DNA from 2 places in the Agrobacterium sp. NPDC089420 genome. Region 2 is predicted to be linked to the other one. Evidence: predicted binding sites of a transcription regulator. Region 2 holds the regulator's gene; the other holds the start of a gene.
What was found. Region 2 encodes PhoB, which activates phosphate uptake and scavenging genes when phosphate is short. Its sites were predicted from a motif close to TGTCATNNANCTGTCAT; they were not measured.

Region 1: phnF (phosphonate metabolism transcriptional regulator PhnF) is a predicted target of PhoB. The motif match lies at 2,921-2,937, and genes of this name have one in related genera.

Annotation. Positions count from the first base shown of each region.
Region 1 is NZ_JBJDMY010000009.1:46,834-55,645, reverse strand. Features, by position in the region: gene ACI2KA_RS15410 (alpha-D-ribose 1-methylphosphonate 5-triphosphate diphosphatase) at 487-1,656, opposite strand; gene ACI2KA_RS15405 (ATP-binding cassette domain-containing protein) at 1,643-1,942, opposite strand; gene phnF (phosphonate metabolism transcriptional regulator PhnF) at 2,095-2,868, opposite strand; gene ACI2KA_RS15395 (flavin reductase family protein) at 3,126-3,797, opposite strand; gene ACI2KA_RS15390 (M24 family metallopeptidase) at 3,799-5,223, opposite strand; gene ACI2KA_RS15385 (ABC transporter permease) at 5,258-6,079, opposite strand; gene ACI2KA_RS15380 (ABC transporter permease) at 6,072-6,899, opposite strand; gene ACI2KA_RS15375 (extracellular solute-binding protein) at 6,909-7,949, opposite strand; gene ACI2KA_RS15370 (ABC transporter ATP-binding protein) at 7,972-8,812, opposite strand, start outside.
Region 2 is NZ_JBJDMY010000002.1:347,968-356,779, reverse strand. Features, by position in the region: gene argF (ornithine carbamoyltransferase) at 1-848, opposite strand, end outside; gene ACI2KA_RS04315 (aspartate aminotransferase family protein) at 905-2,104, opposite strand; gene ACI2KA_RS04310 (GcrA family cell cycle regulator) at 2,535-3,068, shown strand; gene phoB (phosphate regulon transcriptional regulator PhoB) at 3,375-4,058, opposite strand; gene phoU (phosphate signaling complex protein PhoU) at 4,090-4,815, opposite strand; gene pstB (phosphate ABC transporter ATP-binding protein PstB) at 4,911-5,726, opposite strand; gene pstA (phosphate ABC transporter permease PstA) at 5,741-7,060, opposite strand; gene pstC (phosphate ABC transporter permease subunit PstC) at 7,057-8,541, opposite strand.

The sequences.
Region 1 (8,812 bases), on a different contig from region 2:
TATACGCATGCCCGGCCGACGTTTCCTCCACCGCCGGACATGCCTCCTCATCCACTAACTAGAATGTTGTGATATTTCACGAAAGTCAATGCTCTTATTCGTGTCGTCAACCGGGACATTGCGGTCATACCGACATGGCGTGACGGAGGCTGGGGCGCAGACACGCCCCAGGCTGGAAAAGATGTTGACGAAACAAGTGGCTGTCGCCCGAAACCGATGGTGCGGCAACGGCGGCAACCTCCATCCGTGACGATCTGTCACGAAGCCGCCTGCGAACGGATCGACGTCCGCCGGTGTGAAAACGACAATCTCGCCTTCGGCGCCCCGGATGAAATGCGCGCAGACTTCGGACGGGGAGCGCCTGAAGGCATGGCCATCCGCGGGTTCGGCACTCATGAACCCGCATACCGTCCCGCCTAGGGTCTTACGGCATATGAGCAACCGTCCCCGAAATGGTGGAGGCCGTCATCGGAAGGATCGTTGCCGTCAGGCAGCGGCTTTCGCAGCCATCGCGATGGCGCCGTCCGACCAGACCTTGCGCCCGCCGCGGATCGTCGCCCGAAGCCGCGCCATCTTGCCGCGCTCGGCGATGACCAGATCGGCCCTCAGCCCCTTGGCGATATGGCCACGGTCCTTGAGACCCAGCGCGGCAGCGGGATTGGCGCTTGCAAGCGCAACCGAGGCAGGCAGCCCGCCCTCGCTCATATCGGCAAGCGCCAGCACGGCGGGCAAGATCGCCGACGGATGATAGTCGCTGGCAAGGATGTCCAGCACGCCGGCCGAAAAGGCTTCCCGCGCCGACAGATTGCCGGAATAAGACAGCCCGCGCAGGGCATTGGGCGCGCCCATCGCCGTTGCCAGACCGCGACGCCTGGCTTCGGCGGCCACCTCCAGCGTGATCGGGAATTCACTGATTGCCGCGCCCAGACCATGCAGCAGCGCGACCTTTTCCAGGCTGTCGTCATCATGCGACGCGATGACGACGCCGTTGGCGCGGGCGAGTTCCGCAAGGCCGGTGACGACATCCATGGTATCGCCATGCGCTTCACGCGCCGCGATGCGCTGTTTGACCATTTCGACGGCCGTGGCGTAATCGATGTTCCTTGTCTTCGCCATATTGCGGGTATGGATTTCGAGGTCGCGATACTGGCCTTGCCCCGGCGTATGATCCATCAACGAGATCAGGCCAAGCACACCGCTCTGCACCAGCCGTTCAGCCACGGTGACGGCCGAGGGGAAGGTCACCTCGAAGCGGGCATGCACACGATGATCGACCAGCAATTCATTGCGCATCGTCACGAGCGCATCGATGATTGCCGTCGTATTTTCCACCGAGCGGACATGACCGTAGGTCGTCGGGGTGAAAGCGAGCGCCGCATAGGCCGTCGTGATGCCATTCGCCGCCAGCTTCTTGTCGAGATCGTATATGCCGAGTTCAAGCGGCATGCGGACATTGGCGCGTGGTTCGATCTCCTTTTCGATCATGTCGCCATGCATGTCGATGAAACCGGGCAACAACAGCCGCCCTTCGCCGTCTATCGCCGCATTGGCGACGGGCCTGTCGCTGATTTCCGCGATCAGCCCGTCTTCAATTCTCAAGGACCCCCGCTCGATGATGCGATCCTTCAGGACGATCTCAAAATTACTCAACCACATGTTCATCCACCTCATCCGCAATTCTGATTGTTTCCAACTGTATCTCCCGGTCGATAAGGCCGGCAACATCTTCCTGATGATGGAACATGCCGATCATCGCGACACCGGCCGCCTTGAGTTCGGCCAGCCGCTCCACCAGCGCCCTGCGCGCCATGCCGTCGAGCGAAGCCGTCGGCTCATCGAGAAGCAGCAGCAGGATCAGCGCCCGTGCCAGATTGACCTTCTGCTGTTCGCCGCCCGAAAACGTCGACGGATAGGCCGGCCAGAATGCGCAGGACCTCGTCATGGCGATAACTGCCGATGATCGTCTCCGTTTCCGCGCCGCTCTTCATCCGTCTTCCTCTCAAACCGCGCGCATTTGGCGCGTATATTTCTGCCCGAAACCAGGGTGTGCGATGCTTTGACCGCCTGTTTCCCCCGTGTCTTGCCGCAACTGTTTCAAGCGCCTCCGGTCGGATTGCCGGACGCCTCGTCGTAATCGACCACGAACTGGATACGCTCGCCGGCCCAGACGACCTCCGAATAAGCAATAGGACCTCCCTGCATGTCGACATCGACCTTCCGGACGACCAGCACCGGTTGTTCCTGGGATTGCGCGAGCATGTGCGCCTCCTCACCGATCGGCAGGCGGGTGAAGATGGTCGTGCGATGACGCAGATAGTCCTGAACGCCGAAATCCCTGTAGATTTCGGTAATGGACACACCGTCCCGGCGGCGGATATGCATATTCGGAAAGCGTGCGACCGGATGATAGGCACGGCTCACGGTAATCGGCGCATCATCGGCAAAACCGCGGCGTGCGATCATGTAAACCGCATCGCCCTCGGCGATATGCAATGCCGTCGCCACGACCGGGGGAGCCGCCATCTCAAGCTCCTCGACCGGCAATCCGGAAGGAACGCGCCCCTGCTCCTTCAGGTTCTTGCTGAAGCGCGTGCGCCGCGCAATGTTGTAACGGATGACGGATTGCTGTTCGACGAAGGTGCCGCGCCCCTGCTCAACCCGCACCTTGCCGGCCGTCGCCAATTCGGCAATCGCCCGGCGCACCGTGTGACGGCCGACACCGAAACGCTGCATCATTTCCGCCTCGGTCGGCAACTGGGCTCCTGCCGGAAGCGCCCCGGAGGTAATCTCCCGGTTCAACAGACCTTCCACATTTTGCCACTGCCCCCATTTGGAGCGGACCACCGCATCCTCATTCGCCTTAATCATTCGAATGACTTCCTTTATTCATTCGGATGACCTGATGCAGTAACAGCGGTTGGTGACAGTTGTATGTAATCCGGGCCTTCTGACGGGGCGGCCCGGAAAAATTGAATGGCCTCCTCGATGTGCGGAGGCCTTCGTTCCGGGAAGCCGCGCGCGACTGGCCCGTCTTGCCGAGGTGCGGTTCGGAGAGGTCTATCGCCCGATATCGGCGTTGCCGGCCGCATCCGACGTCTTCACAGTGTCGCGCGGTCCCGGATATTTCACATTGCGGCGGACTTCGCAGCCCTCTTGCGCAGACGCCACTCTTCTTCCGTCAGGGTTTTGATGTCGAACTGGTCGCGCGTGCGGGCGTAGGTGTGCCCGCCCATGCGGCCCACCGCATCCATGAGATGCTGGTCGATATGCAGGTTCGAAGAATTGACCGCATCGCTGCGCACAAAGACGCCGACAACTTCGCCCAGGATGATCTCCCGGGCCGGACCGACCTGCAGCGTGGTATGACGTCGGCATTCCAGCGCCGCGGGGGCGGCAAGAATACGCGGGCTGCGGACCATCTGGCCGCGCACGGTAGCAAGGCCCGCCTCTTCCATTTCATCCACCTCCGGGCCGAATTTGATGGCGCAGACCTCCATCTGGTCGACCAGGGCATTGTCGCAGATATGCACCGTGAATTCGCCGGTCTCGCGAATGTTGCGGGCCGTGTCCTTGAAGCGCATATCCGCATAATTCTCGACGCCGATGGCAACGATGGCCGGATCATGGGTCAGGACATTGAAGAAACTGAACGGACCGGCATTCGGCTGGCCTTGCTTGTTCACGGTCGTCACCAGGGCGATGGGGCGCGGAATGACCGTGCCGATCAAAATCTTGTAGCGCTCCCGCTCGTTGAGCTTGGCGAAATCGAAATGGGTATGTGCGGGGATGGTGGTCATCTCAGGCCTCGGCAGCGACGCGGTGGGTTTCAAGCGGTGTGTGACGGCTCAGATTTTCAAAACCGTCGCGGGTGACGACATACATGTCGCCGACATTGCAGCCGGCCGAGAGGGGCTCCAGCCATTGCGTATGCAGCACGAAAACCATGCCCTCTTCCATGCGGTCGTAATTATGCGACGAGATATTGAAGCTGTTCTGGCCGCCGGCCATGCCGACGGAATGGCCGAGATTGGGGTTGTGCGGCCCATGCGCTGCCGGATAGACGTGCATGAGGCTGCGGCCCTGCGCTTCCCAATCGATGTTCCTGACATATTGGCGTGGGACGAGGCGTGCGCTGCCATCCTCCATCGGCGCCCAGTTATAGGGCATGGTCCGCGCCTCGGGCGAGGCCAGCATGCCGCGTTCGATCATCGGCTCGAAAGCCGCATTGTTGACGTCACGCATCAGAGCACCCGGCCGGATCAGCTTTTCGGCTCGCTTCACACCTTCGGTACAGGCGGCCAGCACCTCTTCCTGCCTTTCGGTGATGCCGCCGACGGCGATCATGCGGGCGGTCTGAGCGGTATAGCCGCGATAGGTGACATTGGAGATGTAGAGATTGATGAGATCGCCGGAGCGCACGACATGGCCGTAAGGCTTGCCGCAATGGGTGCCGAACTCGTTGATGCCGATCTGATATCCGTCGCCGGTCTCGCCACCGAAGGAAAGCTGCGCCTGGGTGAAGGCGGCATAGATTTCATGGTCGGTTACGCCAAGCTTGGCGACATGGTAGGCGGCCTGGGTGGCGATGCTGACCAACTGGGCGGCGGCGCGGAACATCTCGATTTCGCGCGGCGAACGCACCTTCTGCATCCGGTCGAGAATGGCATTGTCGGCAACGAACCTGCTCTTCGGCATGAGCTCGTCGAGAGCCGCCCAGAAGGCCAGCGAGGTGCGATCGCCGATGCGGCCGATCTGCGCCTTCGACAGGCCCATTCCGGCCAGCAGTTCGGCGCATTTTTCCGCCGTCCTGACGATGCTGTCGCCCGGACGGTCGGCATATTCGCGACCGATCGGGCCGATCTGCCAGATGTCCTCCACCAGCACCGGCTCGCCGCCCGGCGGCAGAAGTACGGACTGGGTGAAGAAGGACAGCAGCACCATCGGCTTGTCGGCATCCGTCGGAATGATCAGCACGCCCTCGCGCATCCAGTCGCAGATATAGCGCAGATAGTGGTTGGAGGTGTGAAACCAGCCGACGCCGCCGGTATGGACGATCAGCGCGTCATGGCCGGCTTCCACCGCCTGGCGGCGGATACGGCGCAGACGATCCTCGAACTCCTCGACCGGCAGGGGAAGCGGCGCGGCGAAATCGAAATCCGGCTGGAAATCCGCCAGCAGCGACCCGACGCGATAGGAGCCTGTTTTGGTTGCACGTATGTTCATGGGTGTTCCTTCCTGCATTTTTTGTGAGATTGGGTCAGGCCGGCCTCTGTGGCGCCAACACCCGTCTTGCAACGAGCATCACCACCAGCGTGAAGCCGATCAGAATTCCCGAGATCGCCGCAACGCGGACATCGAGCGACTCCTCGATGAGAGCAAACATGCGCAACGGCAGAACGGTCGTCTGCGCGTCGGCGAGGAAAAGCGAGACGGAGACATTATCGAGCGACTGGATGAAAACCAGGAACGCGCCGGCCAGAATGCCGGGCATCAGCAACGGCAGGATGACCCGCCGCAAGGTGGTAAACCAGCTCGCCCCCATTACCGCTGACGCTTCCACCAGCGACGGATTGATGCCCTGCGCAACGACCGAGGCGGCGCGATACATCAGCGGCCCGAAGACAACAATGTGACCGACGACCGTGAGCCAGAGCGACGGCTGGAAACCGACGAAATTTGCAACGATCAGGGCGGCCAGACCATAAACGAGGCTGGGAAGGACCAGCGGCGCCAGAAGAATCGGCTCGATCGCGCCGACCGCGCCTCGTCTCATGCGCGTCATGCCGATCGTGGCGGGCACGGCAAACAGCAGCGAACCCAGCACCGCAAGCCCGGCGATCTTCAGCGAATTTGCCGCCGCGATATGCTCCGTCGCCGAACGCGCCGGATCAAGCAGGGCCTCGTACCAGCGGAAGGAGAAGCCTTCGGGCGGATATTTCAGTGTCTGCCCGGCCGTGAACGACATCGTCAGCGCAATGATGATGGGCGCGATGAGATAGATCACGCTCAGGCCGCCGAAACCGAACACGAATGCCTTGTAAAGAAACGCCGGAAGCGGATTTTCGCGATGATCACGCATGGCCGACGAGCCTCCTGCGGCGGGAAATCATGGTAAGAGCGACCAGCAGGCAACCGGTGGATAACAGCAGAACCACTGCTATCGCCGACGCCATGGGCCAGTCGAAAAGCGTGCCGACCTCGCGATAGATGAGCTGCGGGACATACACGTTGCGCGCGCCGCCGATAACGGCCTGGGTGACGAAGGAGCTGCTGGTGCTGGCAAACACCAGAATCCAGCCCGCCAGCAGACCAGGCAGCATCAGCGGCAACAGGACGGTGACCAGAATGCGCCAGGGGCCAGCGCCGGATACCTGCGCCGCCTCGGTAAACTGCACGGGCGTACGCGACAGGATGGCGACCAGGGGCAGGATGACCAGCGGAAGGTCGATCTGGCACATGGCCATGACCAGCCCAAGCTCGGTGAACATCAGGCTGATGGGACTGCCCGTGAGACCGAGCGCCATCAGAGCCTCGCTGATGGGGCCTTGCCGCCCGAGAATGACGATCCAGGCGAAGGTTCGAACCACGTTGCTGGTCAGCATCGGGATCAGCGTCAGGAAGATGATGACCTGGCGCGCGGTCTTGCCGCTGTGCCAGTAAAGAAGCGCTATCGGCACGCCGAGCAGCGTCGTGCCGATAACGGTTTCCAGACCCAGCCGGGCCGTGTTGACGAGAACGCGGAAATTGAACGCGTCCCCGAGAAAACGTCCGTAGTGCTCAAGGGAAAACCCCTCGGCACCCACGAAGCTGAAGCCGACGAGAACGGCGAGCGGCGTTGCAAAAAACGCCACCGACAACAACAGCATCGGGACAACGTATGGAAAGCCGCTCGCCTTCATCTTGCACCCTCAGCCGGCGACCAGGGCGTCGAACCGGCGGATCCAGTCGGCGCGGTTGCTGTTGATGGCGGCCCAATCCGGATAAACGAGGCTGGCGAGCTGTTCGCGGGTCACATAGGCCTCGATGCCGGGCGTCAATGCGACGTCCCTGTTGGTCGGGAACATTTCCCGCGGCGGCAGCTTCAGCTGATCCTGCGCCACCTTCGAAATGGCGGCGTCCATATAGGCGTAGGCCGCATCGACGTTCTTTGCGCCCTTGGTCAGATGAATGTTGACGGGGGCCGCCGGCGAACCCGTTTCCGGCTGCACGAACTCGGCTTTGAGACCCATCGATTTAAGGCGCGCGACATTGCCTGTGGAGCACATGAAGACGGCAATCTCGCCTTGCTGGAACAGCGTCATCTGATGGTTGGTGCTGTCGACGACGCCCTTCAGATGCTCCGGATTATCCTTGAAGAGCTTGAAGACGGCGTCCATGTCCGTCGGGCCAGACCCGAAAATCCTGGCGATCTGGGTATAGGCCATGACGGCGGTGTTGGAACCGAAGCCGGTCCAGGAGACCTTGCCCTTATAGGCGGGATTTTCAAAGAGATCGCGATATCCCTTCGGACGCGGAACAAGATCGGGATTATAGGCGATGCCGTTGACTTCGATCGTGACGGTCGGACCATATTCGCCCTGGAAGGCCGTGTCGAGCATGGCCCAGTTCTTCAGTTTCGACGGGTCGATCTTCTGGATCAGATCATTCTCGATGGCGACCGCCATCTGGCCGGGCGACATCAGAAGCGTGTCGTAAGGCGGGTTGCCGGGGCTTGCCATGACCTTGGCAAGCTGATCCTGCGCCATGGCCGGGGCAACGGTCAGGTCAAAGCCCGCCGCTTTCACGAGAGGGGTCAGAACCGTGCGGTAACCGTCCTCCCAGTTGCCGGGAAAAGCCGCCGCGACGGCGGCGGCACCAGCGGCGCGGGCCGACAGGGGCAGCGTGGCGATGGCAGCGGCGCCGGCCGCGAGAAGCCCGAAACGGCGGCGCGTCATATCAAAGTCTTTCATCTGTTCACCTCTTCGTTGTTGTTTATTCACCTGATGCTTCCGGTTCGCTCGGAAAGGCGTGACACCTGCCGGTGTCGATCTCGGCAAAGAGCTGTGCTCCGGGCGCGGGAATGAATGTGGACGGTCCGCGAACTTCCGAAGCGCGCAGACCGGTCCCGTCCTCGAGGACGAGATCGTGAACCAGCGTCGGCCCAAGCGGCACGGACACCGTCAATCGGGCCGGGAGCGAGGATACGCCCGGGCTCGTCTGCAGGCGGACGTCTTCCGGGCGGAAAGTGATGCTGACCTTGGAACCCGCCGTAAAATTCAGGCGACGCGGCAGCACGAGAGCCTTGCCGCCCGTCAGCGCGACGGTCGTTGCCGCGGCATCCAGACGCTCGACCGTCCCATGCATCACGTTGGCCTGGCCGATGAAGGTGTTCACGAAGAGCGTCTTGGGCCGGTCATAGACCGCCATTGGCGTGTCGATCTGCTCGACATGGCCCCTGTTCATCAAGACAAGCCGGCCGGCAAGGCTTTGCGCCTCCTCCTGATCATGCGTGACGATGAGCGTGGTGATGCCGAGGGTTTTCTGCAGATGCAAAAGCTCGACCTGCAGATCAAAACGAAGCGCCCGGTCGAGCGCGCCGAAAGGCTCGTCCAACAACAGGAGCGACGGTCGCCCGGCAATGGCGCGGGCAACCGCGACCCGCTGCTGCTGCCCGCCGGACAGCTCGCGCGGCAACCGGTTTCCATATCCATCGAGGCGTACCAGCGAGAGCATCTCCTCCACACGCGCCTTCCGCTCCGCCCTCGGCATCTGCTGACAGGAAAGTGGATATGCGATGTTTTCCGCCACGGTGAGATGCGGGAACAGCGCATAG
Region 2 (8,812 bases):
ACCACGGATTGCGGGCCGTCAATGACCGCATCCGTCACTTCTTCACCGCGATGCGCCGGCAGGCAATGCATGAAAAGCGCGTCTTTTTCCGCCTTGGCCATCAGGGCGTCATTGACCTGATAGGGCTGGAAGATGTTGTGACCGCGCGCCTTGTGTTCCTGGTTCATCGATACCCAGGTGTCGGTGACCACACAATCCGCCCCCGCTACCGCCTTGTCGGCATCGTGGCACAACATGATCTCGCCGCCATTGTTGCGCGCCCAGTTCAGGAACTTGTCATGGGGCTCAGACCCCATCGGCACCGCCATCGTCATACGATAACCGAAGCGGGCGGATCCTTCGACGAAGGAATGCAGAACATTGTTGCCATCCCCCGTCCAGGCGATGGTCTTGCCCTTGACGGGGCCGCGATGCTCTTCGAACGTCATGATGTCCGCCATGATCTGGCAGGGATGGGTATCATCCGTCAGAGCGTTGATGACCGGCACGGTTGCGTGTTCGGCAAGTTCCAGCAGGCGCGAATGATCCGTCGTGCGGATCATGATGGCGTCCACATAACGCGACAGCACCTTGGCCGTATCGCCGATCGTTTCCGCACGACCCAGCTGCATCTCCGTACCGGAGAGGAAAAGCGTCTCACCGCCGAGCTGGCGCATTCCGACATCGAAGGAGACGCGGGTGCGGGTGGACGGCTTTTCGAAGATCATTGCCAGCATCTTGCCGGCAAGCGGCTTCTCCGCGGTGCCGGCCTTCGTCGCGGCCTTGCGCGCGCGGGCATCGTCAAGAATTGCCCGCAGGTCCTGCGAGCCAACGGCCGACAGGTCGAGAAAATGTTTAGGTGAAGCCATTTCAAACTGTCCCATGCTCGCGAGCCTCCGGGAGAGGCCCGCCCTCTAGTGTTTCCTCAGGCGATTTTCGCCTGTTTTGCGGTCAGGGATGCGGCTGCCGCTTCAACGCGCGCCAGGCCTTCACGGGCCTCTTCCGCGGTGGTAACGAGCGGCGGCAGAAGGCGGATGACGTTGTCGCCCGCCGGCACGCCCAGCAGATGTTCGGCGCGCATGGCCTGCAGCAATTCACCTGCCGGAACCCTGGCCTTGATGCCCAGCAGCAGGCCTTCGCCGCGGATTTCCTCGATGACATCCGGATACCGGTCCTTCAGCGAGGCAAGCCCCTGGCGGAAAACCAGTGCGACATCGCGGACCTTCTCGAGAAAGCCATCGGAAAGAACGACATCGAGCACGGCATTGCCGACCGCCATGGCCAGCGGGTTGCCGCCATAGGTGGTGCCATGCACGCCCGCCGTCATGCCCGAAGCGGCATCCGCGGTTGCAAGGCACGCGCCGAGCGGAAAGCCGCCGCCGATACCCTTGGCGACCGCCATGATATCGGGCGCGACGCCGGTCTGTTCATAGGCAAACAGCCTGCCCGTGCGGCCAACGCCGGTCTGGACCTCATCAAAAATCAGGAGCAGGCCGTGCTCTTCGCACAATGCCCGAAGAATTTGCAGGAATTCCTTGCCGGGGGCACGAATGCCGCCCTCACCCTGAATGGGCTCGATAAGGAGTGCGGCCGTCTCGGCCGTGATGGCGGCCTTCAGCGCATCGACATCACCGAAGGGCACCTGGTCGAAACCTTCGACCTTGGGGCCGAAGCCTTCCAGATATTTCTGCTGGCCGCCGGCGGCGATCGTCGCCAGCGTGCGGCCATGGAAGGCGCCTTCGAAGGTGATGATGCGGAATTTTTCCGGATGGCCCTTCGAATAATGATAACGGCGCGCGGTCTTGATGGCGCACTCCAATGCTTCCGCACCGGAATTGGTGAAGAAGACCTTGTCCGCGAAAGTCGCTTCCGTCAGGCGTTTTGCAAGTTTTTCCTGCCCGGGCACTTCATAGAGGTTCGACACGTGCCAGACCTTCTCGGCCTGGGTCTTGATCGCCTCGACGAGGTGCGGATGCGCGTGGCCCAGCGAGTTGACCGCGACACCGGCTGCAAAATCCAGATATCGTTCGCCGCTTTCCGTGAACAGCCAGACGCCTTCACCGCGCTCGAAGCGCAGGGGGGCTCTTGCAAATGTATCGAACAATGGCGCGGCGGCTTCGGCCATGGCTGTATCACTCCTTGCGCGGATGCGCTGTCAGACGGTTGTCAATAGGCTTGAAGGGTTATCCCTCGCCTGAAAATCAAAAATGCCGCCTTGCGGCGGCAGGGGCACTATTGTCACTTCGCTTGCCGATGTCAACAAAAGTCCGCGTTTCCCGGGCTTCTCAAGCACTAGTAGGCGGCGGCAACCGAGCCCCAAGGTGTTGCCTTTCAGACTCAACTCGCCAGCAAGTTGGGGAAAACCGGAAAATCGATTCCAGATGATTCCCGCGACTCTTGCCACGGAGTCGGGCTGGCACTAGGTTAATCGCTAATTACTAGACTGCATTGCGGCGGAACTAGTCACCAAAAATCCGGCGGAAACCACGCTCACGGCACGCCCGCGAGACGGAGAGGGATTCTGCCGAAATATACGCGACAAGCGGAGAAGCGGCATGAACTGGACAGACGAACGGGTCGAAAAGCTCAAGAAATTGTGGTCCGAGGGGCTTAGCGCCAGCCAGATAGCAGCGCAGCTGGGTGGCGTCAGCCGCAATGCCGTGATCGGCAAGGTCCACCGTCTCAATCTGCCGGGACGCGTCAAGGCCGGCGGCCCGGTCACCTCGGCGCGCTCCGCGCCGAAACGCACTGCCGCGCCCGCACCGCGCGCGACCAATTTCGCGGCCCGCGTCAGCGCAGCGCCGGCACGTGCCCTCAATCGTTCCAACGCGGCAACGGCTCTTCACGAACAGATCGACATCGAAACCGCAGAGGTTCTCGATTATGCTCCGTCCAGAAACGTCGTCACCCCGATTTCCCGTCGCCTGACCCTGACGGAATTGACGGAGCGCACCTGCAAATGGCCGGTCGGCGATCCCTTGAAGGACGATTTCCATTTCTGCGGTTGCGAGGCACTGGAATCCTCGCCCTATTGCAAGTTCCATGCGAAACTTGCCTATCAGCCTGTGAGCGAACGCCGTAAGGCCTGATGGTCAGGATGCACATTCGCCATCAAATATAACGGGCCTTGTGGCCCGTTTTTTGTGCCTGGCCGACTGCCGTTTCGGTTTTTCGCAGAAGCGCACCGGCACATGCCGCAGAAACTTCCCTCCTGTCTTCGGGCCGCGCGATGACCCGGATCGCAGCACGTCGCCGATCTTCTGCCCCACCGGAAGACCGACCGGACGCTTGGGAAACCGGACATAAAAAGGGCCTGAAACCATATGCGGCTTCGGGCCATTTTTGATTGTCGTGTTCAATGTCAATCGGAATAAGATACACAGACCGAGCTTCGCTCAGGCCTCCATCGAATATCCTGCGCCGCGCACGGTGCGGATGACATCCTGCATATGCGAAAAATTCAGCGCCTTGCGCAGGCGGCCGACATGCACATCGACGGTGCGCTCATCAACATAGATATCGTGGCCCCAGACGCCATCCAGGAGTTGCGAGCGGGAAAATACCCGGCCCGGCGATGTCATCAGAAATTCGAGCAGGCGGAATTCCGTCGGTCCAAGGCGCACTTCACGGCTTTTGCGGTGGACGCGATGGGTCTCGCGATCGAGTTCGATATCACCGCATTTCAGCACCGACGAGAGAACCTCGGGACGGGCGCGGCGCAGCATGGCCTTGACGCGGGCCATCAGCTCCGGAGTCGAGAACGGCTTGACGACGTAGTCATCGGCGCCGGTGGCGAGACCGCGAACCCTCTCGCTTTCCTCGCCACGCGCCGTCAGCATGATGATCGGCAGACGCTCGGTTTCCGGCCGCATTCTCAGCCGTCGGCACAGTTCGATACCGGAGACGCCGGGCAACATCCAATCCAGGATCAGAAGATCAGGAATACGCTCCTGCAACCTGATCTCCGCCTCGTCGCCCCGGGGTATCGTATCGACGTCATATCCCTCAGCCTCGAGATTGTAACGAAGCAGGACGCTCAACGCTTCCTCATCTTCCACAACTGCAATCTTGGGCACCATATGCTGAACTCCGCAAGCTTCTGCTTGTCTGTTACTCGGTCACCGAACCGAGCGTGTTGGAACTGTCGTCCTTCGGACGCTCGCCCTCCGGCTGGCTGCCGGTGGTCATGTAATAGATCGTCTCGGCGATGTTGGTGGCATGGTCGCCGATACGCTCGATGTTCTTGGCGCAGAACAGAAGATGCGTGCAGGTGGTGATATTGCGCGGATCTTCCATCATGTATGTCAGGAGTTCGCGGAAAAGCGACGTATACATGGCGTCGATTTCCTCGTCACGCTCGCGGATGGCATTGGCCTTCTCGGCGGAACGGGTGGAATAGACGTCAAGCACTTCCTTGAGCTGGACCAGCGCCAGTTCCGAAAGATGCTCGATGCCGCGGGCGAGCTTGCGCGGCACGCCGGTTCCGGCCACTGCAATCACGCGCTTGGCGGTGTTCTTGCCGAGATCGCCGACGCGCTCGAGGTCTGCCGCGATACGCAGCGTACCGATGATTTCGCGAAGATCGGCCGCCATCGGCTGACGTCTGGCGATGGTGACGATGGCCTTGTCGCCGATCTCGCGCTCGGAATGATCGAGGATCGTGTCATCGGAAATGACTTTCTGCGCCAGGGCCGCATCGGAATTGACGAGCGCACGCACGGCGTCGGCGCACATCTGCTCGGCCAGACCGCCCATTTCGGCGATACGGCGCGTCAGGAACTTCAATTCGTCGTCATAGGCGGACAGAATATGCGAATGGGTCGTTGTCTGTGTCACGGTCTAGTCCTCCGGCTTGGCCTTCATGCACATACACAGCAGCGTAAGGCAGAGGCACCAGTCTTGTTCGGTTTCGATAAAGCGCCGGCCGGGGATCAGCCGAAGCGGCCCATGATGTAATCCTGCGTGCGCTGGTCATCCGGATTGGTGAACATCTTGTCGGTCTCGTTTTCCTCGACGAGGTGGCCAAGATGGAACATCGCCGTGCGCTGGGAAACGCGCGCCGCCTGCTGCATGGAGTGGGTGACGATAACGATCGTATAATTGGTGCGCAGCTCGTGGATCAGTTCCTCGACCTTGGCGGTCGCGATCGGATCGAGCGCCGAGCAGGGTTCGTCCATCAGGATAACCTCGGGGCTGACGGCAACCGCACGAGCAATGCACAGGCGCTGCTGCTGGCCGCCGGAAAGGCCGGTGCCGGATTCGTGCAGACGATCCTTCACCTCGTTCCAGAGACCGGCCTTCTGCAGGCTCTGCTCGACGATCTGGTCCATGTCCGCCTTGTTACGGGCGAGACCGTGAATACGCGGACCGTAGGAAATGTTTTCGTAGATCGATTTCGGGAAGGGGTTCGGCTTCTGGAACACCATACCGACACGGGCGCGCAACTCCACGACATCGATCGCCTGATCGTAGATATCGTCGGTGTCGAGCGTGATCTTGCCGGTGACACGGCAACCGTCGATCGTATCGTTCATACGGTTGAGGGTACGCAGGAAAGTGGACTTGCCGCAACCGGACGGGCCGATCAGCGCCGTCACCGTATTTTCGCGGACATTGAGGTTCACGTCGTAAAGCGCGCGCTTTTCGCCGTAATAAACCGAAACGTCCTTGCCGATCATCTTGTATGAAACTTCATTCATTTTCTTGTCCAGCGCCTTTTCAACTGCTGCTTCCGACAACATGTTCATTGCTCAATCTCCCTCTACCAGCGCCGTTCGAAGCGGCGACGCAACAGGATTGCGCCAACATTCATGACGATGAGGAACAGAAGCAGGATGATGATAGCGCCGGAAGTCCTTTCGACAAAGGCGCGTTCGGCTTCGTTCGCCCACATGTAAATCTGCACCGGCAGGGCCGTGGACGGATCCATCGGCGTTGTCGGGTAGTTCGCAACGAATGCCACCATGCCGATCAGCAGCAGCGGCGCCGTTTCTCCCAGTGCGTGGGCGAGGCCGATGATGGTGCCGGTCAGGATACCGGGCATGGCAAGCGGCAGGACGTGGTGGAAGATCGTCTGCATCTTGGAGGCGCCGAGGCCGAGGGCGGCGGCGCGGATCGACGGCGGCACGGCCTTGAGGGCAGCACGCGTCGCGATGATGATCGTCGGCAGGGTCATCAGCGTCAGGACGAGACCGCCGACCAGCGAGGCCGAGCGCGGAAAGCCCATGAAGTTGATAAAGACGGAGAGGCCGAGCAGACCGTAAACGATCGAGGGAACCGCAGCCAGATTGTTGATGTTCACCTCGATGAGATCCGTCAGGCGGTTCTTCGGGGCGAATTCCTCAAGATAGATCGACGCGGCGACCCCGATCGGCAGCGACAGCACCAGCACGATCAGCATCATGTAGAAGGAGCCGATCAGCGCCACGCCGACACCCGCCGCTTCCGGACGGCTGGAGGCGCCGTTGATGAAGATGCCGGTGTTGAAATGTTTGCCGAGCTGCCCGCTTTCGGCGAGCTGGTTCATCCAGCCGAGCTGCTGGTTCGAGATGCGGCGATTGGCTTCATCCGCGGTCAGATCGACCTGGCCCTTGAAGGCGCTGTCGACATCGCCCGATGCCAGAAGCCTAACGGTGCGCGTGGTGCCGATGACGGCAGGATCGGCGACGACGATGTCACGCAGCTGCGTGCGCACGCTGTCGGAGATCAGGAGGTTGACGGCACGAAGACCGGCACGGTCCGTCGGCGCGACGCCGAGAACCTTGGCGACCGCATCGCGGGCGACGACCGGATAATTGGCCGTCATCAGCTTTGCCGGGTTAGTGGCGCGCTCATTCTTCGGATCGATGATCTGTTCGGAAAATTCGACCGGAACCGTGATCATCGTCTGCTGGAAAGCGGTGTAACCCTTGGAAACAACCGAGAAAAGCAGCAGGAAGAGGAAGATGAGGCCGAAGGAGATCGCTGCCATGCCGTAAGCGCGGAAGCGACGTTCGGCGGCATAACGGCGCTTGATGCCGATATCGCGGCGCGTGGCCTTGTTGATGGCGACGCCGGCTGCGGGAGAAACGATGTCGGTCATTCATATTGCTCCCGGTATTTGCGCACGATGTACAGCGCGTAGATATTCAGGCAAAGCGTGATGGCGAAAAGCGTGATGCCGAGCGCGAAGGCCACCAGCGTCTGCGGCGAAGTGAATTCAAGGTCGCCGGTCAGCTGGCTGACGATCTTCACCGTCACCGTGGTCATGGGTTCGAAAGGGTTGAGCTGCAGGCGCGCCGCAACGCCGGCGGCAAGCACCACGATCATGGTTTCGCCGATGGCGCGCGAGGCGGTCATCAGAACGGCGCCGACGATGCCCGGAAGAGCAGCGGGAAGAATGACCCGCTTGATGGTCTCCGATCGCGTTGCGCCGAGGCCGAGAGAACCGTCGCGCAGCGAGCGCGGCACGGCGGTGATGATGTCATCCGACAGCGACGAGACATAGGGGATCAGCATGATGCCCATGACGAAACCGGCGGTGATGACGCTCTGCGCCTGGATGAAATTGGCATAATTGCCGGTCGCGAGACCGTTGATCTGCGTGGAAATGTCCCGGAGGAAAGGACCGACCGTCGTCAGCGCGAAGAAGCCGTAAACGATGGTCGGAATGCCCGCGAGCACTTCGAGCAGCGGCTTTGCCATCGAGCGGAAGCGCGGCGAGGCATATTCCGCCATGTAGATCGCCGAGAACAGGCCCACCGGAACCGCGACCAGCATGGCGACGAGGCCGATATAAAGCGTGCCGGCAAGCAGCGGGATGAGGCCAAACTGGCCGGAGGAGTCCGTGGCGCCGGCCGCCGCGAACCGCGGATCCCAGACCGTGCCGAAGAAGAACTGATGCGCCGGGACCATGGTGAAGAACTGGATCGCCTCCGTCAGCATCGACAGGACGATACCGATGGTCGTCAGGATGGCGATGGACGAGGCGACGAGCAGCGACGCCAGAATGACCCTTTCAACCTTGTTGCGCGCGCGAAAGCGCGGCGCGATCGAACGCAAGGCGTAAGCGGCACCGCCGAGCGCGACCGCCAGCACGACGGCGATCATCGCGACACGGCTGGTGGAGGTCATGGCGTTCAGCGTATGAGCGGCATCGACCATGAACCGTTCTGGATCGCCGGCAATCGCCACGCCCTTGGATGCCAGGAGCGGCCTTACCGCAGCCGTATCCGCATCGGCCTGCGCGGTTTCCTCCGCCGTCAGCCGCTGAAGGCCGCGGGCGATGGAGGTCACCATGCCATAGGTCAGGCTCTGCTGCGCTTCAGGCAGGGCGCGCACGTCTTCAGGAAAATTACCGCGTACCGCCGAGGTGACGATCATCGGGCTGACAATAAGCCAGATACCGAGAATGAATGCCGCCGGCAACACCGCCCAGACGACCGCGTAGGAACCGTGATAACCGGCACGGGAATGCATGTTGGCGGGACGACCGCCAGACAGGGCGACGGCGCGGCGGCTGCCGAGCAGATAGCTGCCGATGCCGATGAGCGCCAGTATCAGCAAAAGGATCGATGTGTTCATTAGAGTTCCCTCGGCGTGCCTCAAGAGCACGGTGCGATAGCGGGCAAATCAAAAAGTCATCAAAACGAGACCGCTGGACCAGCCTAGGATGCCTGCCGCCTGACTGTATCAAAGTCGGGCAAGCGTCAAGGTTGATACATCCTATCCATCTGTAATCCATCGACAATCATGTGGAAGATGATGGATCGGAACTGTCAACCGGGGACAATCGCCGAAGCGGAAAGACACCGGGGCGGAACGAGGGGCGCGGCAGGCCGCGCCCCTCATCCTG